4 regions of the Enterobacter sp. SA187 genome follow, and region 1 is predicted to be linked to each of the others. Evidence: predicted binding sites of a transcription regulator. Region 1 holds the regulator's gene; each other region holds the start of a gene.
What was found. The regulator CRP, encoded in region 1, controls carbon source genes, mostly activating them, when cyclic AMP is high. The targets are predictions, from matches to a motif close to ATGTGANNNNNNTCACAT.

Region 1 (5,273 bases):
ACACCGCGGTGATGGTGAAGCCCACCGTCGCCCAGCCATAATTCTTGCGGATGATCAGATAGCTAATCAGCGTCACCACCAGCATACCGAGCAGCGTATAGCCTTCCGGCACGTGAAAGTGCAGCGTGATACCGGCAATAATCAGCCCCGCCATAGTCCCCGCCGCCCGGTGCTGAATACGCACCCGCGTTGCGCCGTAGCCGTTTTGCGTCACCAGCAGTACCGTCATCAGGATCCAGTAGGGCTTGGGCAGATGCAGCGCGATCCCCATCAGGCTGGCGATGGCGAGCATCACGGCAATGCGCGCCGCATTGCGCAGCGCCGGGGATTTAAACGACAGATAGCTTTTGAGCGCCGGGATCAGCGGCTGGCGGCGCTGTTTATCCTCCATCAGATCGCGCACATACAGCGGGCGCTGGGTGCGCAGTACTCTGGCGATACGGCTGAAGTGCCAGGCGCAGAACTGGCCGACCGGGTTATCCGGATGCTGACGGGCGATTTTTTCCAGCGCGCCGACCTGCTTATCCATATTAAAGCGCACAGGAAAACGGTGATAGAGAATGTCGTCCGCCAGCACCCGCAGCCGGGCGGCGACCACCTGCGCGTTCCAGCGGATCACCGCTTCGGCGTGACTCTGCTCCACCAGTTTTTGCACTTCCTGGGGCTGATGCAGGCTGACGGAAATATGCTCCTGCAGGTCCAGCGCCACCTGAAACGCCCGCAGCAGGCGCTTGTAATCGTTATGCTGATTAGCGGCGAGCATGTGCATTTGCTGGTAACACTGGCTGATCAGATCCACGGCTTTCTGCTGACGCGCCAGCAGCGGCGGCAGGGCTTTTTCCGGATCCGCATGCTGGGTCAGCAGACTGTATTTAGCTTCGCAGTACTCCGCCAGCTGGCGGTAGAGCAGGCTTAAGGATTCGCGCAGCGGCTGTTCGCGCCACATCCAGAACCACAGCCAGTTAAACAGCCCGTACCACAGCGTGCCGGAGGCATAAATCAGCAGCGGCTCCCATACCGGCATATTTCCGGCAAGGCTTAAGGTAAAGATGGCGGCGATAAGCGACGCCGGCAGCAGGCGCGCGTGCAGGGCGCTGATCTCTGCCGTGACGCCAAGCAGCAGCGCCAGCCCGCCGAGGATCAGCGGCAGGGCGATGTTCTCCGCCAGCAATAGCTGCACCGCCAGGCTACAGCCCGCAAACAGCGAGCCGCCCACGATCAGGCGTTTGAAAAAGCGTTTATGGGGGGTATCGAGCCCGGCAATGTTGCAGCAGGCAGGAACGAGAGAGAACAGCAGCCCCTGTTGCAGGTGCCCGAAGGCGAGGCCGATGGCCACAGGGAGACACAACACCAGCGTTTGTCGCAGGGCGTAGTTAATTTCCGGGTGATAGATCAGCCTGCGCCACATGAGAATGCAAACAAAAACGGCGTCTCGCAGATGCAATACGCCGTTTGAGGGGCTTAGCGGGTTCCGTAAACCACGATGGTTTTACCGTGCGCAGAGATCAGGTTTTGATCTTCCAGCATCTTCAGAATGCGACCGACGGTTTCACGGGAGCAGCCAACGATCTGACCGATCTCCTGACGGGTAATTTTAATTTGCATACCGTCCGGGTGGGTCATGGCGTCCGGCTGTTTGGCCAGGTTCAGCAGCGTCTGCGCGATGCGGCCAGTCACGTCGAGGAAGGCGAGGTTACCCACTTTCTCGGACGTCACCTGCAGGCGGCGCGCCATCTGGGAAGACAGGCGCATCAGAATATCCGGGTTCACCTGGATAAGCTGACGGAATTTTTTGTACGAGATTTCTGCCACTTCACAAGCGGTTTTAGCACGTACCCAGGCACTGCGCTCCTGACCTTCTTCAAACAGGCCCAGTTCACCGATAAAATCTCCCTGGTTGAGGTAAGAGAGGATCATCTCTTTACCTTCTTCATCCTTGATGAGCACTGCCACTGAGCCTTTAACGATGTAATACAACGTTTCCGCTTTTTCACCCTGGTGAATCAGCGTGCTCTTCGACGGGTACTTATGAATATGGCAATGAGACAAGAACCATTCGAGAGTCGGGTCTGTTTGCGGTTTGCCAAGCACCATGCGCGGTTATCCTCTGTTATAAGCTGGCTCCAGAGCCAGGATGAACACTCTGCCTCTGGGGTTGCAATCATATGCTTCCCTGTTCCCGGGAAGTGGCCGTTCGAAAATCCAGCCTTTAATGTTTGATGTCGTCTGCATACATGTGCAACGTCAATGTATCACTGTAGCAGCCAGAATGTTTTAGCATAGCTTTTGCTGTGTGTCTCCTGGTGTCTCGCTTCAGCATGATGCAGGTCGCCTTCCGTTGCGAGAATTGTTATGTGCGCGTAATCTGAAGGGAAATTTACCGCGCCGGAGCGAATAAAATGCAAGCAAGAGTCAAATGGGTAGAAGGTTTAACGTTCCTGGGCGAGTCTGCTTCAGGCCACCAGATCCTGATGGACGGCAACTCAGGCGATAAAGCGCCAAGCCCGATGGAGATGGTGTTGATGGCCGCCGGGGGATGCAGCGCCATTGACGTGGTATCCATTCTGCAAAAAGGGCGTCACGATGTGACGGATTGCGAAGTCAAACTGACCTCCGAGCGCCGTGAAGAGGCGCCGCGTCTGTTCACGCACATCAATCTGCACTTTATCGTCACCGGCAAAGCGCTGAAAGAAGCGGCGGTAGCCCGCGCGGTGGATCTGTCGGCAGAGAAGTATTGTTCGGTGGCGCTGATGCTGGAAAAAGCCGCCACTATCACCCATTCGTTTGAGGTGATTGAGGGGTGATTTTTGGTGCACGTCAGGTGGCGCTGCGCTAACCCTGCCGGATGGCGCTACGCTTATCCGGCCTACAAAAGCTTAATCTGTAGGCCGGATAAGGCGTTCACGCCGCCATCCGGCACAAAAAATCACTCGATTTTCTTGCCTTCCATCAGCCGCTGCACCAGCGGCAGCATGATCAGCTCCATCGCCAGCCCCATTTTTCCGCCCGGCACCACTAATGTATTGATGTGGGAAATGAATGAGCCCTGCAACATCGCCAGCAGCCAGGGAAAATCGATGCCTTCCAGATTACGGAAATGGATCACCACAAAGCTTTCGTCCAGCGACGGGATCGCTTTCGCGGCGAAGGGGTTGGAAGTATCCACGGTCGGCACGCGCTGGAAGTTAATGTGCGTGCGGGAAAACTGCGGCGTAATAAAGTTGATGTAGTCTTCCATCGACCGCACCACCGAATCCATCACCGTTTCCCGTGAATGCCCGCGCTCGCTGGTATCGCGCACCAGCTTCTGGATCCACTCCAGGTTAATGATCGGCACCACGCCGACCAGCAGATCCACATGGCGCGACACGTCCTGCTGTGGCGTCACCACGCCGCCGTGCAGCCCTTCATAAAACAGCACGTCGGTAGGTTCAGGCAACGGTTGCCACGGTGTGAAGGTGCCCGGCACCTGATTCCACGGCACTGCCTCATCGTAGGTATGGAGATATTTACGTGACTGGCCGGTGCCGGTCAGCCCGTACTCGATAAACGTCTGCTCCAGCAGCCCGAAGTCATTTGCTTCCGGGCCGAAATAGCTGATATGCCGTCCGGCATCGCGCGCTTTACGGATCGCCATGTCCATTTCCGGGCGCGTGTAACGGTGAAAGCTGTCGCCTTCCACTTCTGCGGCGCGCAGATCCAGTTGCGCGAAAATCTTACGAAACGCGAGGCTGGTGGTGGTGGTTCCGGCTCCGCTGGAACCCGTTACGGCAATCACCGGATGTTTGGCAGACATAGCAACGCTCCCTAAAACTGGTTTTATTCGCGAAACTGCTTCTTCGGCATGATGTTCACCGTTTCATGCAGTTCAGACCACACCAGCACCGCTTCTCCGGTTTGCAGCTGGCGCTTAACGTCGGCGACCTTTTGTTCAAGTGAACGCTCATGTTCACCATAATCGGTGCCTTCACGCAAGACAAAGCTCTCGATCAGGCTGTCGAGCGTCTCTGTTGCCAGATCCTGCCAGGGGATAATCATTTACGCCTCCAGATATGTTGTCAGCCAGTCGGGAATGCGCTTTTCCAGCCACATTTCCGGGCGGCGCAGCGTCCCGCCCACAAAGCCCACGTGCCCGCCGTGTTCCGTCAACTGATACTCCACGTTGGGCGGTAAATAACCCGCCGCCGGAATAACATTATGATCCATAAACGGATCGTCTTTGGCATGAATGATAAGCGTCGGCTTGCGAATCTTCGGCAACACCGGCATGGCGCTGCACTGACGATAATAGTCGATGGCGTCGGTAAAGCCGTGGATACGGGCGGTGATCAGATCGTCAAAATCCCGGATGCGGCGCATACGACGCAGGCGGGTAAGATCAACCGGCAGTGAATCCGGATACGCCTTCAGCTTGCGCATCGCGTTGCCCTTTAACAGGTTCAGCAAATAGTGCTGATAAAAGCGCGAAAAGCCTTTATCCATATGATAGCTACAGGCTTCCAGCACCAGCGGAGCCGATACGATCACCGCAGCATTGAGCGGCAGATCGGGTTCATTTTTGCCCAGCAGACAGCCGAGCATATTACCGCCGAGGGAAAAACCCACCGCTGCCGTGGGCGCTGCGCCAAACTCACGCTGTAACCAGTGTAAAAACCAGGTGCCGTCTTCCGTTTCCCCGGAGTGGTAAATGCGCTTCAGACGATTGGGTTCGCCACTACAGCCGCGAAAGTGCATCACCACGCCGAGCCAGCCGCGCGCGCGGGCGGCGTTGATCAAACCGTGGGCGTACGGGCTGTGCAGGCTGCCTTCCAGACCGTGAAACACCACCAGCCTGGGCTTATGTTTGGCCACATGCGGATCTTCGCTCCAGGCGAGATCGACAAAATCGCCATCCGGCAGCTCAAGGCGCTGCCACTGGGGCGTGAACTGGAGCCGACGGCGAATGAGGCGCGGCAGCATGGTTTGCAGGTGGGGATTGGCTGCGCCGGCCAGTGGGCGAAATGCAAGGCTGTCAGCGGCAGTATCCGGGATCTCTAAGGGCGTTATTTGAGCCATAATCGTGCGATGTGTTCTTAAAAGTCTGCCGACTACTATACCTGTTAAACCCCGCTGCTGCGGATGAAATTGCGTTTCCGGCCCTGATGCGTTGCCTGCCATAGATACTTTTTGCGTTGCTTTTCCTGATCTCCATCACAGATTGTCACTTTGATTATTACTCTCAGGCTAATGATTAAGCACAGGGCTTAATTGATGACTTTCTCACCAGAGCGCAC
Region 2 (5,273 bases), 210 kb from region 1:
TAATGACGTCCGCATAGTGAGCGAGGTTTTTGTCCAGCTCAATAATGCACGCCTCGCTCGCTCCTTTTTGCGGGCCGAAGATACGCGACGCGCCCTGGTCGCCGAGCAGCGGGTTAGTGACGTCACAGGCCACACGGAGGGTGCACCGGGCAAGGCGTGGATCCAGCCCCGTAATATCGATCGAATTCAGGCTCATCAGGCTGCCGCCGCCGTTGCCGATCTCCGTACCATTGGCATCGCACAGCTTCGCGCCCAGCGCCTGTACCATGCCTGCGCCGCCGTCGTTGGTGGCGCTGCCGCCGATACCGATAATGATATGGTGCGCGCCCTGTTCCAGCGCGTGCAGAATAAGCTCGCCGGTACCGCGCGAGGTGGTGATCAGCGGATTGCGTAACGCGGACGGCACCAGCGCCAGGCCGCTGGCCGCCGCCATTTCGATAAAGGCGGTCTGCCCGTCGCCGGAGATGCCCCAGCGTGCGTCAACCACCTCCCCCAGCGGGCCGGTGACCGGGGCGACGAACGCCGTGCCCCCGGTGGCGGCAATCATGGCTTCTACCGTGCCTTCGCCGCCGTCAGCGACCGGGACACAGACATACTCGGCCGCGGGAAAAATTTCCCGAAAGCCTTTTTCTATTGCCTGCGCCACTTCTGAAGCGGACAGGCTTTCTTTATATGAATCAGGAGCGATGACGATTTTCATATCTGTAGCCTGTTACCGCATGTCGCAGGAGGGATTAGCTTTTCGGCTTACTTATCAGGCCCGGCAGCGTGACGCCACCGGGCGCGGGGATCAGCGGGAGACTTCCACTTTCGCCAGTTTTTCGTAATAGCAGGCAAGCGCACTGTGATCGTCGTTGCCATGACCATCGGCACGCAGGGCCTGCATCATTTCCATGACCGCCGCGGTGAGCGGCAACTGCGCGCCCACGCCGTGAGAGGTATCCAGCGCGTTAGACAGGTCTTTGATGTGCAGATCAATACGGAAGCCCGGCTTAAAGTTGCGATCCATCACCATCGGCGCTTTCGCCTCCAGTACGGTGCTGCCCGCCAGACCGCCGCGGATCGCCTGGAAGACCAGATCCGGGTTAACGCCCGCTTTGGTCGCCAGCGTCAGGGCTTCCGACATGGCCGCGATGTTCAGCGCCACTATCACCTGGTTGGCCAGTTTGGTAACGTTGCCTGCGCCAATATCGCCGGTATGCACCACGGATCCCGCCATGGTTTTCATCAGGTCGTAATACTTATCAAAAATAGCTTTATCGCCGCCCACCATCACCGACAGCGTACCGTCGATAGCTTTCGGCTCGCCGCCGCTGACCGGCGCATCGAGCATATCAATACCTTTGGCTTTCAGGGCTTCGCTGATTTCGCGGCTCGCCAGCGGTGCGATAGAACTCATGTCGATCAGCACGGTGCCCGGTTTCGCGCCTTCGATAATGCCGCCGTCCCCCAGCGCCACTTCTTTTACGTGCGGGGAGTTCGGCAGCATGGTGATGATCACCTCACACTGTTCGGCCACTTCTTTTGCCGTTGCGGCGGTTTCGGCACCGGCGGCAACCATTTCCGACACGGCATCATGATTGCGATCTACCACCACCACTGAGTAACCGGCTTTCATGAGGTTCTTGCTCATCGGTTTACCCATGATACCCAGGCCAATGAAACCCACTTTCATCGTCATAATTATGTCTCTCTTGTCGTCGTGGTTATTTTTTAAAGGCGTCGGCTAATTTTTGCGTGGCGGCGCGGAATACGCCTAAATCGCTGCCGACGGCAACTACGGTCGCGCCCCATTCCAGATAACGACGGGCATCAACCTCTACCGGGGCCAGAATGCCTGCCGGTTTGCCGTGCGCTTTGGCGCGGGCAAAAATGTGTTGAATGACACGCTGCACGTCCGGGTGCGCGGCGTTGCCGAGATAGCCCAGACTTGCCGCCAGGTCGCTTGGTCCAACGAATACCGCGTCCACGCCGTCAGTGGTGAGAATGCCGTCAAGGTTATCCACGCCGGCCTGGCTTTCGATCTGCACCATGATTGAGATGTTTTTGTTCGACTGCGCGAAGTAATCCGGTACGGTGCCGAACATATTGGCGCGATGGGATACCGATACGCCGCGAATGCCTTCCGGCGGATAACGGGTGGCGGCTACCGCCAGCGCGGCTTCGGCTTCGGTTTCCACGAACGGGATCAGGAAGTTATAAAATCCGATGTCCAGCAGGCGCTTGATCACCACCGGATCGTTGGTCGGTACGCGAACCACAGAGGCGCTGCTGCTGCTTTTGAGCGCCATCAGCTGCGGCACGAAAGAAAGTACGTCGTTAGGGGCGTGTTCACCGTCCAGCAGGATCCAGTCAAAACCGGCAAGGCCCAGCACTTCTGTGGTAAACGGGTTTGCCAGCGCCGACCAGCAGCCAATCTGCACCTGATTCGCCGCCAGCGCAGCTTTAAATGTGTTCGGGAAAACAGTGTTATTCATTGTATATACCTTGAATTAACCGATACTTAAATTATGCGTTTCTGTCGCCAGCAAAATCCCGCTCTTAATTATTTTCTGATTAAATGCAATTCCTGATGGCATTATTTAAAACACCAGAATACAAAGAAAACGAGAATAAGTATAAATAACGTACGCCGGTTGCGCATTGTTGCAATGCTCAATTTACTCATCATAAAGAACAAAGTTATTGAGCATCTGCACAAGGTGCTGGGCGCTGATGCACATATTTTATCTTGTCTGCGCGGTGGGGCTTGCGAGGGTAACGATGAGTGATGGCGATCACATTATTCAACTGTGACACCTGCCATGCTTTATTCCGTTACCGCTCCCTTTAAATATTAATAACCAGAAAGCGACGCTTAAATTACTCATTTTTGCCCCATAAATTGACTGGAGAATACTGGACAATGGCCGATATCGAAATCCGACAATATTCGCCGGCAGCCTTTTATATTAAGGTTCATGACACTGATAACGTCGCAATTATTGTCAATGACAATGGCCTGAAAGCCGGCACCCGCTTCCCTGACGGGCTTGAACTCACAGAGCACATTCCGCAGGGGCATAAAGTGGCGCTGACCGATATTCCGGCTCATGGCGAAATCATCCGTTACGGCGAGGTTATCGGTTATGCGGTGCGTGATGTCGCGCGTGGCAGCTGGATTGACGAATCGACCGTTGAACTGCCGGAAGCCCCGCCGCTCAATACCCTGCCACTGGCGACCCGCGTACCTGAACCTTTGCCGCCGCTGGAAGGTTACACCTTCGAAGGCTATCGCAACGCGGACGGCAGCGTCGGCACCAAAAACCTGCTCGGCATCACCACCAGCGTGCACTGCGTGGCGGGCGTGGTGGATTACGTGGTGAAAATCATTGAACGCGATTTACTGCCGAAATACCCGAACGTCGATGGCGTGGTCGGCCTGAATCACCTTTACGGCTGCGGCGTGGCGATCAACGCCCCGGCAGCGGTGGTGCCTATCCGCACCATCCACAATATTTCCCTCAACCCGAACTTTGGCGGCGAAGTCATGGTGGTCGGCCTCGGCTGTGAAAAACTGCAACCGGAACGCCTGCTGGAAGGCACCAGCGATGTGCTGGCTATTCCGGCTGACGGGGCCAGCATCGTGCGTTTGCAGGATGAGCAGCATGTCGGCTTTAAATCCATGGTGGATGACATTCTCGCCGTGGCGGAACGCCATCTCGCAAAACTTAACCTGCGCCAGCGCGAAACCTGCCCGGCTTCCGATCTGGTGGTCGGCACCCAGTGCGGCGGCAGCGATGCCTTTTCCGGCGTCACGGCGAATCCGGCGGTGGGCTACGCCTCGGATCTGCTGGTGCGCTGCGGCGCGACCGTGATGTTTTCTGAAGTCACCGAAGTGCGCGACGCCATCCATCTGCTCACCCCGCGCGCCATCAATGAAGAAGTGGGTAAACGCCTGCTCGAAGAGATGGCCTGGTATGATAACTATCTGGATATGGGCAAAACTGACCGCAGCGCCAACCCGTCCCCCGGCAACAAAAAAGGCGGGCTGGCGAACGTGGTGGAAAAGGCCCTCGGCTCTATCGCCAAATCCGGCCAGAGCGCCATTTCAGAAGTGCTGTCGCCTGGCCAGCGCCCGACGAAACGCGGCCTGATTTACGCGGCCACCCCCGCCAGCGATTTTGTCTGCGGCACCCAGCAGGTCGCCTCCGGCATTACCGTGCAGGTGTTCACCACCGGGCGCGGTACGCCTTACGGTCTGATGGCCGTACCGGTGATCAAAATGGCGACCCGCACCGAGCTGGCGACTCGCTGGTATGACTTAATGGACATCAACGCGGGCACTATCGCCACCGGGGAAGAAACCATCGAGGAAGTAGGCTGGCGGCTGTTCCACTTTATTCTGGATGTCGCCAGCGGGCGTAAGAAAACCTTCTCCGATCAGTGGGGCCTGCATAACCAGCTGGCGGTGTTCAACCCCGCTCCGGTCACCTGATGCTATAGCCATAACGGCGTAGTACCCGACCTCATCTTCATCCGGAGATGAGGTTTTTTTTGTCCTCACTTCTTTGTTTCGAAAATCCATCCCTTCGATCAGGATCACAAAAATTACTTTCAAATACCTTTATTTTATTTCGAATGAAATCATTCGAAAGGTAACGGAGAAAGTATGTATCTTATCTCGACCAGAACCATGCTCACCAAAGCGCAGCAGGAAGGCTATGCCGTGCCGGCCTTCAATATCCATAACCTTGAGACTTTACAGGTGGTGGCAGAAACCGCCGCTGAACTGCGCGCGCCGCTGATTGTCGCCGGTACGCCGGGCACCTTCAGCTATGCGGGCACCGGCAACCTGATCGCCATTGCCGCGGATCTGGCACGCGCGCTTGATCATCCTCTCGCCATGCATCTCGATCACCATGAAACCCTTGCCGATATTGAAGCCAGAGTCGTGGCTGGCATTCGCTCGGTGATGATCGACGGCTCTCATCTGCCCTTTAGTGAAAACGTGGCGCTGACGCAGCGCGTTACGCAGTTCTGCCATCGCTATGACGCCAGCGTGGAAGCGGAGCTGGGGCGGCTTGGCGGCCAGGAAGACGATCTGCATGTCGACAGCCGGGATGCGCGTTTCACCAGCCCGGAGCAGGCAAAAACCTTTGTTGAACTCACCGGCGTGGACTCCCTTGCGGTGGCCATCGGCACCGCGCATGGCCTGTATGACCATGAGCCGGAACTCGATTTTGACCGTCTTGCCGCCATCCGCCAGTGCGTGGATGTGCCGCTGGTGCTGC
Region 3 (5,273 bases), 1.2 Mb from region 1:
GGAGAGCAGAATCAGCAGAGTAAAAGCGAAACGGATCAGCATGGCTTAACTGTGGTGAGGAAATTCTGCGCGCATTGTAACAAAAGCATTCGTAATACCAATGGATTTCAGCGCCCCCTCTCCGTTAAGAGAGGGGGAACCGGTTAGCTGCGCAGACCGCGCCCGCGCTGTATCAGATACCAGCACAAGGCATAAAACGCCACGATAAACACCACCAGCACGGCAATGGTAGTGATGAGCGGCACATCACTGATGCCGAGGAAACCGAAGCGGAAACCGCTGATCATGTAGACGATCGGGTTTAAGTGCGACAGCGCCTGCCAGAACGGCGGCAGCAGCGTCAGGGAGTAGAACACCCCGCCAAGGTAGGTCAGCGGCGTCAGCACAAAGGTCGGGATCAGGCTGATGTCATCAAAGGTCTTGGCGAATACGGCGTTAAGCAGTCCGGCGAGCGAGAACAGCACCGCCGTCAGCAGCAGCGTCAGGCCGACGAACAGCCAGGAGTGCACCTGGAAGGGCACGAAGAACAGCGAAATCGCCGTCACCAGCACGCCGACGCACAGCCCACGCGCCACGCCGCCGCCCACATAGCCGACAATAATCACATGCGTCGGCACCGGCGCGACCAGCAGTTCTTCAATATTGCGCTGGAACTTGGCGCTGAAGAACGACGAGGCGACGTTGGCGTAAGCATTGGTGATCACCGCCATCATGATTAGACCCGGCACGATAAACTGCATGTAGGTAAAGCCGTGCATTTCGCCAATGCGCGAGCCGATCAGGTTACCGAAGATGATGAAATAGAGCGTCATGGTGATGACCGGCGGCACCAGCGTCTGGATCCAGATACGCATAAAACGCTGAATTTCTTTATGCCAGATGCTTTTCAGCGCGACCCAATAAAGCTGCATCATGCCTGGTCTCCTGTTTTTTCGTTTACCAGCGTGACAAACAGCTCTTCAAGACGGTTCGCTTTGTTACGCATACTTAATACCTGAATACCCTGCGCGCTCAGCTGGCTGAACACGCTATTGATGCCCTGCTCGCGCAGCACTTCGACCTCCAGCGTCGAGGTGTCCACCAGACGATACTGATAGCCTTCCAGCTTCGGCAACGGGCTTTTCGTCGCCAGATCGAGAATAAAGGTTTCGGATTTGAGCTTCGCCAGCAGGGATTTCATGGAGGTGTTTTCCACCAGTTGCCCGTGCTGAATAATGCCGATATTACGGCACAGCATCTCCGCTTCTTCCAGATAGTGGGTGGTCAGAATGATGGTGGTGCCTTTGTCATTCAGATCCTTCAGAAAGCCCCACATGGAGCGACGCAGTTCGATGTCAACGCCCGCGGTCGGCTCGTCAAGGATTAGCAGTTTAGGTTCATGCATCAGGGCGCGGGCAATCATCAGACGACGCTTCATGCCGCCGGAGAGCATACGCGCACGTTCGCCGCGTTTTTCCCACAAATCCAGCTGCTTTAAGTATTTTTCGCTGCGCGCTACCGCTTCGGCACGCTCAACGCCATAGTAACCGGCCTGGTTCACCACAATCTGCTGCACGGTTTCAAACGGGTTAAAGTTGAACTCCTGCGGCACCAGACCGAGCTGGCGTTTGGCGTTGACGACATCTTTTTCAAGGTCGTAACCAAAGACGCTGACCCGTCCGGAAGATTTATTTACCAGCGAACTGATAATGCCGATGGTGGTTGACTTACCGGCGCCGTTTGGCCCGAGTAGCGCATAGAAATCCCCTGCTTCTACTTGTAAATCAATACCCCGCAGCGCCTGAACGCCGCCCGGGTAGGTTTTTTTAAGCTGCTCAAGCTCCAGTGCAATGGTCATGACTGCTTTCTTACCTTTTTTCTTACACTCTATGTGTGGTTTAAAAAAAAATGGAGTTGACCTATATTAGCTCAACGCTATTACTTGGTTACAGGTCGTTAACCTCAATGAAAGACATAGATACACTCATTAGTAACAATGCACTATGGTCAAAAATGCTGGTCGAAGAGGATCCGGGATTTTTTGAGACATTAGCACAGGCACAGAAACCGCGCTTTTTATGGATTGGCTGTTCAGACAGCCGCGTTCCGGCTGAGCGCCTGACCGGTCTTGAACCCGGTGAGTTATTTGTTCACCGAAACGTTGCCAACCTGGTGATCCACACCGATCTGAACTGCCTGTCGGTCGTCCAGTACGCGGTGGATGTGCTGGAAGTTGAGCACATCATCATCTGCGGTCACTACGGCTGCGGCGGTGTGCAGGCGGCGGTGGAAAACCCGGAACTGGGCCTGATCAACAACTGGCTGCTGCACATCCGTGACATCTGGTTTAAACATAGCGCACTGCTTAACGAAATGCCGGAAGAGCGTCGTCTGGATACCCTGTGTGAGCTGAACGTGATGGAGCAGGTGTATAACCTGGGCCACTCAACCATCATGCAGTCAGCGTGGAAGCGCGGCCAGAACGTGACCATTCACGGCTGGGCGTACGGTATTCACGACGGTCTGCTGCGCGATCTGGAAGTAACCGCCACCAACCGCGACACGCTGGAATCGCGTTACCGCCAGGGGCTGTCCAACATTAGCCAGAAGCACATTAATCACAAATAAGATTCGTTATGTTTTTATGCCGGGTGGCGGCTTCGCCTTACCCGGCCTACGTAACGACGAACTGACATGTAGGCCCGGTAAGCGTAGCGCCACCGGGCTTTTTTACGCTTACTCGTCCTGCATCACCACTTTGCCGATGTACGGCAGATGACGATAGCGCTGGGCGTAATCAATGCCGTAACCCACCACGAACTCATCCGGGATCGAGAAACCGACAAATTCCACCGGCACCGTCACTTCACGGCGGGACGGTTTATCCAGCAGGGTACAAATCGCCAGGGATTTTGGCTCGCGCAGGCTCAGGATCTCGCGCACTTTCGACAGCGTGTTGCCGGAGTCGATAATGTCTTCGACGATCAGCACGTCTTTACCGCGGATATCTTCATCCAGGTCTTTGAGAATTTTTACGTCGCGCGTGGTGGACATGCCGCTGCCGTAGCTGGAGGCGGTCATAAAATCGACTTCATGAGGCACCTGCACTTCACGACACAGATCCGCCATAAACATAAACGAGCCGCGTAACAGGCCCACCAGCACCATCTCGCTGCCGCTGTCCTTATAGTGCTCAGTGATTTGACGACCCAGTTCGGTAATGCGCGCTTTGATCTCGGCTTCCGGGATCATCACTTCAACAGTATGTTTCATTTCTCTAACCGTATGATTTAAAAAACAATCACTCAATGCGGATAGCGTATCGTCCGGCATCAATTCATAAGCGCGTCAGTATACCAGTAAATGCCCCCGGCCGGGGGACGAGATAATAAAAGCCAGAATTGTGATGACTGTCACACTTGTTAAATCCTATAATTAATTGCTTCCAAAATATTAACAAAATGAGATGAGTGTCTTTTATGGCAGAAAATAAACCGCATCCGTCACGCACACTCGTGACGATCACCGCGCTGTTCGCCGCTTTCTGCGGACTATACCTGCTTATCGGGGGCGCCTGGCTGGTCGCGATTGGCGGCTCCTGGTACTACCCTGTCGCCGGGCTGGTGATGCTCGCCGTCACCTGGCTGCTGTGGCGCAGCAAGCGCTCAGCGCTGTGGGTCTACGCCGCGCTGTTACTGGGTACGATGATTTGGGGCGTATGGGAAGTCGGCTTTGACTTCTGGGCCTTAACCCCACGCAGCGATATTCTGGTCTTCTTCGGTATCTGGCTGATCCTGCCGTTCGTCTGGCGTCGTCTGCTGGTGCCTTCCCGCGGCGCAGTAGCGGCGCTGGTTGTGGCGCTGCTGGTTAGCGGCGCGATGCTGACCTGGGCAGGCTTTAACGATCCGCAGGAAGTGAACGGCACCCTGAGCGCCGACGCCACGCCGGCAGAGCCGATTTCCCAGGTGGCCGACGCCGACTGGCCAGCCTATGGCCGTAATCAGGAAGGCCAGCGTTACTCCCCGCTGAAGCAGATCAACGTCGATAACGTTAAGGATCTGAAAGAAGCCTGGGTGTTCCGCACCGGCGATCTGAAACAGCCTAACGATCCGGGTGAATTGACCAACGAAGTGACGCCGATTAAAGTCGGCAACATGCTTTATCTCTGCACCGCGCACCAGCGTCTGTTTGCGCTGGACGCAGCGACCGGTAAAGAGAAGTGGCACTTTGATCCGCAGCTGAATACTAATACCTCGTTCCAGCACGTTACCTGCCGTGGTGTTTCTTACCACGAAGCGCGCGCCGACAATGCCAGCCCGGAAGTGATCGCAGACTGTCCGCGCCGCATCATGTTACCGGTGAACGATGGCCGTCTGTTCGCCATCAACGCCGATAACGGTAAGCTGTGCGAAACCTTTGCCAACAAAGGTATTCTGAACCTGCAAACCAACATGCCGGATACCACGCCGGGTCTGTACGAACCGACTTCGCCGCCGATCATTACCGATAAAACTATCGTGATTGCCGGTTCCGTCACCGATAACTTCTCCACCCGCGAAACGTCCGGCGTGATCCGTGGTTTTGATGTGAACACCGGTAAACTGCTGTGGGCCTTCGATCCGGGCGCGAAAGATCCGAACGCTATCCCGTCTGACGAACATAGCTTCACCTTTAACTCGCCGAACTCCTGGGCCCCGGCGGCCTATGACGCCAAGCTGGATCTGGTCTATCTGCCGATGGGCGTGAGCACCCCGGACATCTGGGGCGGCAACCGTACGCCGGAGCAGGAGCGTTATGCCAGTTCCGTGCTGGCGCTGAACGCCACCACCGGTAAACTGGCCTGGAGCTATCAGACCGTTCACCACGATCTGTGGGATATGGATTTACCGGCCCAGCCGACGCTGGCGGATATTACCGTTAACGGTAAAACCGTACCGGTGATCTACGCGCCGGCGAAAACCGGTAACATCTTCGTGCTGGATCGTCGTAATGGCGAGCCGGTTGTCCCGGCACCGGAAAAACCGGTTCCGCAGGGCGCGGCGAAAGGCGATTACGTTACCAAAACCCAGCCGTTCTCTGAGCTGAGCTTCCGTCCGAAGAAAGATCTGACCGGTGCGGATATGTGGGGCGCGACCATGTTTGACCAGCTGGTCTGTCGCGTTATGTTCCATCAGCTGCGCTATGAAGGCATCTTCACCCCGCCGTCCGAGCAGGGCACGCTGGTGTTCCCGGGTAACCTCGGTATGTTCGAGTGGGGCGGTATTTCCGTCGATCCGAACCGTCAGGTGGCGATT
Region 4 (5,273 bases), 420 kb from region 1:
TCTCCTGAAAATAATTATTTATTATCAGGCTGACGAGCGCGAATATAACGATTTAACGGGGCGGGTTTTGTGATGTGAACAGCGTAACGCTATCAATGCAGAGGATATTTGTAAGCAAAAGATGCCGCGGTTCACGGCATTATTAGCGGTTTCGTTATCAGGAAAGGGATGGCGCGGGCAGACCATCGACGCTGATTTGCCCGTCAGCCAGGCGAATAACGCGGGGAAAGTGGCGGCGGGTAAAATCATCATCATGGCTGATGGCGAGCAACGTCGTCTGCCGCTGGCGACAGACCGCCAGCCACGCTTCAAAGCGTGCTAACCAGCATGCGTCAAAATCCCGGCTCGGCTCATCCAGCAGCAGCACCGGCGGGGCCATCGCCTCCAGGCTTGCGACCGCCACCATTCGCCGTTGGGCAGCATGCAGATCCAGCGGATGCGCCTGCGCCACGTCCGCCAGGCCGCACAGCTCAAGCGCCGCGCGGACGCGCTGCTCAATAACGGTGGTGGGCAATTTTTGCAGCTTCAGGCCAAAAGCCACTTCACTCAGCACCGTGCTGTGCAGGATCTGGTTTTCCGCCTCCTGAAACAGCACGCCGATCTGCGCGGCGCGTTGCGGGGCGTTCAGCGCTGACAGCGGCTGCCCTTTCAGTAAAACTTCACCCTGCTGCGGGGTCAGCAGACCCGCCATCAGGCGCAGCAGCGTGGATTTTCCGGCGCCATTATCGCCGGTTAACGCCACCCATTCGCCGCGCTCAATGTTCAGCGTGAGGTGATGCAGACAGTTTTCCGCGGCCGCGGGCCAGCGGAAGGTAAGGTTATGCAAAGCGATCATAGAGCGGTCAGTCCTGTTTCATCGAGCTGCCACATCTGGCGGCAAAACGCCTGCGCTGGCTGGCGGTGACGTTCAAAGAGCATCACCAGCGCCCCGCTGGCATCTGCCCATGCCGCCAGGCGGCTAAGCATCTGTTGCGTGGCCTGCGGCGTCAGACGGCTGAAGGCCTCGTCGAGCAGCAGCAGGCGCGGCTGCATCGCCAGCGCACAGGCGATCACCACCCGCTGGGCTTCGCCGCCGGAGAGCGTGGCGGGGTGCCGGTGACGCAGCGGCAGGCAATCGGTGAGCGTCAGTGCGGCTTCAAGCCGGGCGAGGATCTCACCTTCCGCCAGGCACAGGTTTTCCGGCCCGAAGGCAACTTCTTCTTCCACGCTGAAGGTACAGCCGGAGAGTTGCAGGGCAGGGGACTGCTGCACCAGCTGTACGGTCTGCGCCTGTTCGGGCTGCGACCGTTCACCCGGCGGCTGGCCCAGGATCCGCCCGGTTCCGCTAAGGGTGCCGGGCAGATAATCCGGATACCATCCCGCAAGCAGCTGCGCGAGGGTGCTTTTGCCGCTGCCATTACCGCCGAGGATCGCCACCATGCCCGGCTGTGCGATCTGCAAATTCAGGCTACGCGGCGGCGCGGCGCTGTGCGTGGGCTGAAAGCAGAGGTTTTCTAGCGTAACCATAGCCAGGCTCCGGTTTCTGCCAGCATCAGCGCGAGCAGGGTATAACGCAGCGCGCGCTGGCGGCGGCTGTCGGGGGGCGCCCATAAAGTCGTGCGCGTGCGGTGCAGACGAAAGGCGCGCATGTCCAGCGCTGCGCCGCGTACCGGCAGATCGTTAAGCGCGCCCTGGATCAGCGGTACGATCAGCGCCGGGACGGCACGCAGCCGCTGATACCAGCGCCCGTCCAGCGGGACGCCTCGTGCGCGCTGCGCTTCGTGAATGCTCGCCAGCCGGTGTTTAAGCTGCTCGGCAATCAGCAGCGGCCCGGAGAACAGATACGCCACGCCCGGCGGCAGCCGGCTGGCAAAAAGCGCGCGGATAAACTGACGTACCGGCACGAAAGCCATCCACAGTTGCGACGTGGCGACGATGGTCAGAATGCGCTGCCACAGGATGATCGCCTGCGCCCAGTGGCTGGCATCGCGCGGCTCACCGCTCAGCCAGGCCACCAGCCAGCCGCCGTGCACCAGCCACATGCCGACGCCGAGCGACGCCATCAGCCAGGCCACATAGCGGGCGCGGGGACGGGTAGCGCGGAACAGCAGCAGGCTGATGAAAGCCGCGCCGCTTACCACCGTCAGCAGCGGCCCGGCGGGCAGCAGCAGCGCCGACCAGGCCCCCAGACTCCACAGCGTCAGGGAGGTAAAAGGATGCATTCAGCGTACGGCCGACATGGTCGGGAAACGGCGCGTGGTGCGCAGCGGCAACTGACGCAGCAGGATCCAGACGATCGCCGCCGTGAGGATCTTATCCACCAGATTCGCGCCCACCACCGTCAGCGCCACGGATTCGATCAGATCGTTCCCCATGGATCGCGCCCAGGCGACAACCAGATCCGCGCCGCTGCCGGTGACGCCGCCAAACAGCGCGGTGCGGATCGGCACCGCCACTATCGTGACCGCCAGGGTGATCAGGATCCCGCTGACCACCACCTTTGGCAGGGTGCGGAACCAGCCGAGCCGCGCCAGCCAGCCTGCCGTCAGACCTATCACCATCGCCACAGGTGCAAAGGCGGCGGCAATAGGATCGGTTAACAATCCCCACAGCAGGTTAGTGAGTAAACCGGTCAGCATGCCGACAACCGGCCCCAGCAGGACGGCGCTCAGCAGCGTGCCGATAGAATCAAGAAAAATTGGCAGCCTGAGCATACTGATAAGCTGCCCGCCGATCATATTGATGGCGACGGAAATAACGATCAGAACCAGCGTCTGGCTGGAGAGTGGGCGACGCGCCATAGCAACCTCTTTGATTTAAGCGACAGTTAACGGGAATGGACAACGAGTTCGTCATAGCCGGAGAGCGGGCAGGGCTGGCGCGAAAACGACAGCGCCGTCAGTTCGCCAATCACCAGTTCCAGGGTGGTGCGCACCGTGCAGCCGGACATAACGTGACCGCCCAGCAGCGCGCCCTGTTCGTCGGCAATGCTCAGGTGCAGATGCTCCCCCGTTAATTCCAGCGTGCCGGACAGCGAGATGAGTTCGTAGGTGCCGGTAAGCCGGGTGCTTTCATCGCGGCCCGCATAGCGCAGGGCGACCTCCGTCAGGCTGCCGGTAGCGCCGGCAATCCATGCGGCCTGTAGCCCGTGAAGGGCCATAAACTGACGTAATTCCGTTAACAGCTCCTGACCGGGAGCGAGGCGCAGCGCGTAAAACCGCGCCGCAGAGGCAATGGACTGATTCATGGGATGAGTAAACTCCGAAACTCGGACGTGGGCCGAATATTAAGAGTGACGGCGGTTCTGTGTACTGATGTATATCATTAAAATATTCCGCCGTTATGACGCTTTTATTCTTTAGAAATGCCCGTTACGGGAAAGGATGGCCGCAACGTGAGGGGGTAAAAGTGTGATGCAGATCAGATTACTGTCGTTCATCGCCGGGCGTCGATTCCTTTTATTCCGCGTTTCGCTTATTCTAGCTGAAGCGTTTCAGTCGATTAAATTTTCGACAAAATATTAACAGGTCGCAGTTTGCGACAGGTAAGGTTTCCCTTGTTGTGCCGCTGCATTATTCTGTCAGCCACAGCAAATCAGGGACAGCCTTGCAGGAGATCTATGACCGTACGCGTGGCGATAAATGGCTTCGGTCGCATCGGGCGTAACGTGGTTCGTGCTTTATATGAATCCGGGCGTCGTGCGGAAGTGAGCGTGGTGGCAATCAATGAACTGGCGGATGCTGCGGGCATGGCGCATTTGTTGAAATATGACACCACCCACGGGCGTTTCGCATGGGATGTCCGTCAGGAACGCGAACTGCTGTATATCGGCGATGACGCCGTCCGCCTGCTGCATCAGGAAACCATTGAGGCGCTGCCCTGGCGTGAGCTGGGCGTGGATGTGGTGCTCGACTGCACCGGCGTGTACGGCAATCGCCAGCACGGCGAAGCGCATCTGGCGGCAGGCGCTAAAAAGGTGCTGTTTTCGCATCCCGGCAGCCACGATCTCGACGCCACCGTGGTCTTTGGCGTAAATCAGCATACCTTGCGTGAAGATGACCGCATTGTATCTAACGCCTCCTGCACCACTAACTGCATTATTCCGGTGATCAAACTTCTTGATGACGCTTACGGCATTGATTCCGGCACGGTAACGACAATCCATTCGGCGATGAACGATCAGCCGGTGATCGACGCCTGGCACGCGGATCTGCGCCGCACGCGCGCCGCCAGCCAGTCCATCATCCCGGTCGATACCAAACTCGCGGCGGGCATCACCCGTTTCTTCCCGCAGTTTGAAGATAAATTCGAAGCCATTTCCGTGCGTGTGCCGACGATAAACGTCACCGCAATCGACTTAAGCGTCACGGTGAAGCAACCGGTAAAAGCCATAGAAGTCAACCTGTTGCTGCAAAAAGCGGCACAGGGTGCATTTCATGGTATAGTTGACTATACGGAATTACCGTTGGTCTCAGCAGATTTTAACCACGATCCGCACAGTGCCATTGTGGATGGTACGCAGACGCGGGTCAGTGGGGCGCACCTCATCAAAACGCTGGTGTGGTGTGATAATGAATGGGGCTTTGCTAACCGAATGCTCGACACGACGTTAGCCATGGCAGCGACTGGTTTCAGGTGAGATGCACATTGCATCTGCCAAACTTTAAAAAAAACGAGAGGATTCACCATGTCTGTAATTAAGATGACCGATCTGGATCTGGCTGGTAAACGTGTTTTTATCCGTGCGGATCTGAACGTACCGGTTAAAGATGGCAAAGTCACCAGCGACGCGCGTATCCGTGCTTCTCTGCCGACGATTGAGCTGGCGCTGAAACAGGGTGCGAAAGTGATGGTTACTTCTCACCTGGGCCGTCCTACCGAAGGCGAGTACAACGAAGAATTCTCTCTGCTGCCGGTAGTTAACTACCTGAAAGACAAACTGTCCAGCCCGGTTCGCCTGGTAAAAGACTACCTGGACGGCGTTGAAGTTGCCGCAGGCGAGCTGGTAGTGCTGGAAAACGTTCGCTTTAACAAAGGCGAAAAGAAAGACGACGAAACCCTGTCTAAAAAATACGCCGCGCTGTGCGACGTATTCGTGATGGACGCCTTCGGCACCGCACACCGTGCGCAGGCTTCCACCCACGGCATCGCGAAATTCGCGGACGTGGCGTGCGCAGGTCCGCTGCTGGCGGAAGAGCTGGACGCGCTGGGTAAAGCGCTGAAAGAACCGGCTCGCCCGATGGTAGCTATCGTCGGTGGTTCTAAAGTCTCCACCAAACTGACCGTTCTGGATT

Region 2: the regulator CRP is predicted to act here: its motif matches at 2,766-2,783, upstream of garD (galactarate dehydratase).
Region 3: the regulator CRP is predicted to act here: its motif matches at 3,381-3,398, upstream of hpt (hypoxanthine phosphoribosyltransferase).
Region 4: the regulator CRP is predicted to act here: its motif matches at 3,388-3,405, upstream of epd (erythrose-4-phosphate dehydrogenase).

What each region holds. Positions count from the first base shown of each region.
Region 1 covers NZ_CP019113.1:754,487-759,759, reverse strand. Annotated here, with positions in the region: gene BMF08_RS03845 (YccS/YhfK family putative transporter) at 1-1,408, opposite strand, end outside; gene crp (cAMP-activated global transcriptional regulator CRP) at 1,462-2,094, opposite strand; gene BMF08_RS03835 (OsmC family protein) at 2,400-2,804, shown strand; gene BMF08_RS03830 (phosphoribulokinase) at 2,927-3,796, opposite strand; gene BMF08_RS03825 (YheU family protein) at 3,820-4,038, opposite strand; gene BMF08_RS03820 (hydrolase) at 4,039-5,055, opposite strand.
Region 2 covers NZ_CP019113.1:545,006-550,278, forward strand. Annotated here, with positions in the region: gene garK (glycerate 2-kinase) at 1-700, opposite strand, end outside; gene garR (2-hydroxy-3-oxopropionate reductase) at 791-1,681, opposite strand; gene garL (2-dehydro-3-deoxyglucarate aldolase) at 1,707-2,477, opposite strand; gene garD (galactarate dehydratase) at 2,906-4,477, shown strand; gene BMF08_RS02695 (tagatose bisphosphate family class II aldolase) at 4,652-5,273, shown strand, end outside.
Region 3 covers NZ_CP019113.1:1,976,261-1,981,533, reverse strand. Annotated here, with positions in the region: gene BMF08_RS09440 (polysaccharide deacetylase family protein) at 1-42, opposite strand, end outside; gene BMF08_RS09435 (ABC transporter permease) at 144-914, opposite strand; gene BMF08_RS09430 (ABC transporter ATP-binding protein) at 911-1,837, opposite strand; gene can (carbonate dehydratase) at 1,945-2,607, shown strand; gene hpt (hypoxanthine phosphoribosyltransferase) at 2,716-3,252, opposite strand; gene BMF08_RS09415 (glucose/quinate/shikimate family membrane-bound PQQ-dependent dehydrogenase) at 3,459-5,273, shown strand, end outside.
Region 4 covers NZ_CP019113.1:338,808-344,080, reverse strand. Annotated here, with positions in the region: gene BMF08_RS01680 (energy-coupling factor ABC transporter ATP-binding protein) at 158-835, opposite strand; gene BMF08_RS01675 (ABC transporter ATP-binding protein) at 832-1,506, opposite strand; gene BMF08_RS01670 (energy-coupling factor transporter transmembrane component T) at 1,494-2,201, opposite strand; gene BMF08_RS01665 (ECF transporter S component) at 2,202-2,780, opposite strand; gene BMF08_RS01660 (PPC domain-containing DNA-binding protein) at 2,807-3,226, opposite strand; gene epd (erythrose-4-phosphate dehydrogenase) at 3,599-4,618, shown strand; gene pgk (phosphoglycerate kinase) at 4,667-5,273, shown strand, end outside.